Regions from separate parts of the Kurthia sp. ISK08 genome, predicted to be linked through region 2. Evidence: a T-box and tRNA genes for the amino acid it is inferred to sense, from the RefSeq annotation. Region 2 holds a T-box; the other holds one or more tRNA genes.

Region 1 (2,472 bases), on a different contig from region 2:
ACTTACAAATAATCCCTTTATAATTCTAAAGTGTAATCATTACTATTTAAAGGAGCGTACTTACAAATGAACAAGCAAACATGGGGTAGTATTTTAGCACTTAGTCTATTACTAACAGGATGCAACGGGACTACCGAGGAAGAGAAAGCGAAAGCTGAGAAACCAACAGAAGAAACAAAGAAACACGATCATAATCATACAAAGTTGAGTGAAACACAAAAACAAATTTATGCAGGTTACTTTAAAGATGAACAAGTAAAATCGCGTAAGTTAAGCGATTGGGCTGGTGATTGGCAATCGGTCTATCCCTATTTACTTGATGGTACATTAGATGAAGTATTTACTTATAAAGCAAAAAAAGATAATAGTATGACTGCAGAAGCATACAAAAAATATTATAAAAAAGGATATAAAACATCTATTGAACATATCAAAATTAAAGGAAACCAAGTTACTTTTACAGAAAAAGGAAAAGAAGCAACAGGTACTTATAAAGAAAATGGATATGAAATTTTAACATATGAAAAAGGTAATCGTGGTGTCCGTTATATCTTTAAATTAGTAGAAAAAGATTCAAATTTGCCAACATATATCCAATTCAGTGACCACAGTATTTCACCTACTGCATCTTCTCACTATCATATTTACTTAGGAAATAATCGTGCAAATTTATTAAAAGAAGTAACGAACTGGCCAACATTTTACCCTTCTTCTATGAATGGACATACTATTGCACACGAGATGATCGCTCACTAATAATTTGAGAATACTTATCTTTATGTTAAACAAAAAAATTCGACGATTCATATAAAAAAGCGAGTTACATTTCATAAATGAAACGTAACTCGTACTAAATTTCAATTCTTTTTATTGGTGCTTCTAACTAACTTCATGTGACAAAAAACTATAAAAAATCGCGCAAGTAGTATAACTACTTGCGCGATTAGTATGGGTCGGGACGGAATCGAACCGCCGACACTTAGAGCTTCAATCTAATGCTCTACCAACTGAGCTACCGACCCTTTATGGAGGAGATAGAGGGATTCGAACCCCCGCGCGGTTTGACCCGCCTGTCGGTTTTCAAGACCGATCCCTTCAGCCAGACTTGGGTATATCTCCATTTTGGAGCGGAAGACGAGGTTCGAACTCGCGACCCCCACCTTGGCAAGGTGGTGTTCTACCACTGAACTACTTCCGCAAATTAAGCATAAAAAAGATGCCGAGGACCGGAATCGAACCGGTACGATGATCACTCATCGCAGGATTTTAAGTCCTGTGCGTCTGCCAGTTCCGCCACCCCGGCATGGATGTATAAATCACACTGTATTAAGTGATTTATTGTTACTGACAATAATTATATTATCATAACTACTACAAGTTGACAACTATTATCTGAAATTTTTTCTTACTTTTTATTTCAAATCAAACCATTGTTGTAATACTCGCTTCGTAGTCTGTTCACGATACATTTGATCATAAGGATTCGCAAAACCATGTGTACCTTCTACTATTTCAAAAGTTACTAGAGGGTGCTCACTTAATCCTATTCTTACATTCTCTGGGCTAAATGCTTTTTCATTCTTTCCAAAGACCATCTGCACAGGTACTTTTGGTATGACATTCGTATAGGAGCGAATACGTGAACCGTAAAAGCATAATACTTTCTGTACAGCAGGATGTTCACTACATAACCATGCGACTGTTGCACCGACACTAAAACCGACTAATTGAATAAAGTCATATTGTTTTGCCAGTGCATCTATTAACTCTTCAACCATCTTCTTTGCTTTTTCAAAACCGACTGCTTCCATAAAATATTCATAGGCTTTTTCTTCCTCATCGTACATAAAAACTTTTGCTCTATTTAATAAATTTGGTATGTAGACATCCATCTGTTGTTGTTCAAATACTTGGTGATAATACGCCATATGATTGTTCACACCATAAATTTCATGTAATACAATAATACATGTCCGTTTATTCATATAACCCCCTCCTCTTCCTACTATAAACGAAAAAGAGGCTGACAATCCAGCCTCTTTCAACATTACTTATACAGCTTCATTTTGTTGTTTCCACACAATCATTTGCTGAATCAACCCTTGAATTAATTCAGGCATTTCTTCAAATGCACTCTTCGTATGCAGTCGTTCTGAAATTTGATGTGCATCTTTTCCAAAAGGCCCTACATTTAAAACTGGTGCGTCGAATGTCGCAATTTGTTCGAAAGGAATTTCATATGTCTTGCCCCATACTGGTGTATTTTCTTCATAGCTTTGCCAACCATCATCTAAAACATATTGGCAATAACTCAAGTCACAAATACCATTAAAGTAATGAATTTGTTCGAGTGGAATATCATATGGTTTTGCTGCATCTAATAAGTATGATACAGCTTGTTTCATAAACGGATGCTCTGATGAATTCGCTGGTGGATAATACGGCGGCGCAAATAAAATAACCGTCGCTGGT
Region 2 (2,472 bases):
CTGGAACTGTTGTAATTGAACCATCTTCCCAATGGATAATTGGAATCGGCTCACCCCAGTAACGTTGACGAGAGAATAACCAGTCACGTAAACGATACGTTACTTTCTTCTCACCCACTTTATTTTCTTCCAACCAAGCGATGGCTTTTTGAATGCCTTCTTCTTTATCAAGTCCATTTAAGAAGCCTGAATTAATGTGTGGACCATCTTCTGTGAATGCCGCTTCTTCAATGTTGCCGCCTTCTAATACAGGGATGATTGGTAAGTCGAATTGTTTTGCAAACTCGTAGTCACGCTCATCATGTGCTGGAACAGCCATGATCGCACCTGTACCGTATGAAGCAAGTACATAATCTGCAATCCAAATCGGCACTTCTTGACCGTTGATTGGGTTGATTGCATAAGCACCTGTGAACACACCTGTTTTTTCTTTTGCAAGGTCTGTACGTTCAAGATCTGACTTCATCTTCACTTGATCTAAGTAAGCTTGTACTGCTTCTTTTTGTTCTGGTGTTGTGATGTCTTTTACAAATTCATGTTCTGGTGCTAAAACTGTGTAAGTTGCACCGAATAATGTATCTGGACGTGTTGTGAATACGCGGAATTGCTTATCTGTTCCTTTAATTTTAAAGTCTACTTCCGCACCTTCAGAACGACCAATCCAGTGGCGTTGCATATCTTTAATATTTTCAGGCCAATCCACATCTTCTAAATCGTCAATTAGACGGTCTGCATAAGCAGTGATTTTCAGCATCCATTGTTTCATCGGACGACGTTCTACTGGATGTCCACCACGCTCTGATTTACCATCGATGACTTCTTCATTTGCAAGAACTGTCCCAAGTGCTGGGCACCAGTTTACAGCTACTTCATCAATGTAAGCTAATCCCTTTTTATATAATTGGATGAAAATCCATTGTGTCCACTTGTAGTATGAAGGGTCTGTTGTATTAATTTCGCGATCCCAATCATAACTAAAGCCAAGCTCTTGGATTTGGCGTTTGAACGTTGCAATGTTTTGCGCTGTAAATTCAGCAGGGTCATTCCCAGTATCCAGTGCATATTGCTCTGCTGGTAAACCGAACGCATCCCATCCCATTGGGTGAAGTACGTTGTAACCTTGCATACGTTTGAAGCGAGATAAAATATCTGTCGCTGTATAACCTTCAGGGTGTCCTACGTGTAGACCTGATCCTGATGGATATGGGAACATATCAAGTGCATAAAATTTTGGTTTTGAATCGTCATTGACTGTTTTAAAAGATTGGTGTTCATCCCAATACTTTTGCCACTTCTTCTCAATCTCTTGATGATTAAAGCTCATGTTTTTTCCTCCTTTAATATAAGAACGCATTCACCAATGACGGAAAATAAAAAGTCCCGTCCCTTGAAAAAGGGACGAGACATATAATTCCCGCGGTACCACCCAAATTAGTGAAAACACTCAACTTGAATCCTTATCGCGGATTAACGGCGTAGGTCAATCATTCCTATGCAGACTCCCAAGGTAAGTTCGATTCCATCCGTTATTAGCTCCCACCAACCGCTAACTCTCTAAAAACTTCCGTTATCTACTACTCCTGATCTTCGTCCTATTAGTATAATGCCTTTATTTTATCTGAAAAGCCTTAAAATAACAAGTCCATTTCTTTAACTCGTAACTTTCTTCCTTTTAAGTGGCAAATCGTAGAAGAAGAATGGAATTGCCGCAAGGAATAGAATACCGATTAATACAATAAACGTCACTTGCATACCATAAGCTTGCGCAAGTACACCACCTACAACCGGTCCTAGCATACGCCCGAATGTCGCAAAACCATTAATCAATCCTTGGAAGAAACCATCTTTCCCCTTTGGTGCGAGCACACTTGCCAATGTTGGAACGACTGGCCAGATGAACATTTCACCGAATGTTAGAATAACCATTGCGACAATAAACATTGTGAATGTTTTTGCAAAAATTAATACAACAAACGACACGATGAAAATGGATAAACCAAATAAGATTTGTGCTTTATAACGTCCTTCTAATTTGCGTACAATTGGCGCAATTAGTGGCTGACCAAGAACGATTAGGAAGCCATTCACAGCCCAAAGTGCACTATATTGTTTTAACGATAAACCGAGATCTTGTGTATAAGTTGAAATCGTTGATACCCATTGTGAGTACACAAGCCATCCAAGTAAGAAGCCGACACCTAAAATACATAGCGCAATGAGTGGTGCACGATTTTTCAACTCACCTTTAGGTAATGCTGCTGTTGGACCATACGCATCTTCTGTTTGGATTTTTTTGAACTTGAATGCAATGCCTAAGAAAAGAATATACATAATTAAATTAGCAACAAATAAATAATCAAAACTATACGAAGCTACAACACCTGCTAATACAGGACCCACTGCTACTCCAAGATTTTGTGCTAAGTAAATGGCATTGAATCCTTTTCGGCCACCTTCTGGCCACGCAACACC

The links. The T-box of region 2 lies ahead of leuS (leucine--tRNA ligase). A T-box ahead of a tRNA ligase gene usually reads a tRNA of that ligase, here a tRNA-Leu.
Region 1: it encodes a tRNA-Leu, which carries the amino acid that the T-box ahead of leuS (leucine--tRNA ligase) is inferred to sense. The anticodon was not compared.

The regions. Positions count from the first base shown of each region.
Region 1 is NZ_JBJXHL010000003.1:119,473-121,944, reverse strand. Features, by position in the region: gene ACKVQX_RS07200 (metal-binding protein ZinT) at 67-756, shown strand; tRNA gene ACKVQX_RS07195 (tRNA-Phe) at 950-1,022, opposite strand; tRNA gene ACKVQX_RS07190 (tRNA-Ser) at 1,027-1,119, opposite strand; tRNA gene ACKVQX_RS07185 (tRNA-Gly) at 1,124-1,198, opposite strand; tRNA gene ACKVQX_RS07180 (tRNA-Leu) at 1,218-1,303, opposite strand; gene ACKVQX_RS07175 (dienelactone hydrolase family protein) at 1,413-1,985, opposite strand; gene ACKVQX_RS07170 (M20/M25/M40 family metallo-hydrolase) at 2,052-2,472, opposite strand, start outside.
Region 2 is NZ_JBJXHL010000002.1:41,432-43,903, reverse strand. Features, by position in the region: gene leuS (leucine--tRNA ligase) at 1-1,324, opposite strand, end outside; T-box leader at 1,392-1,597, opposite strand; gene ACKVQX_RS03860 (MFS transporter) at 1,651-2,472, opposite strand, start outside.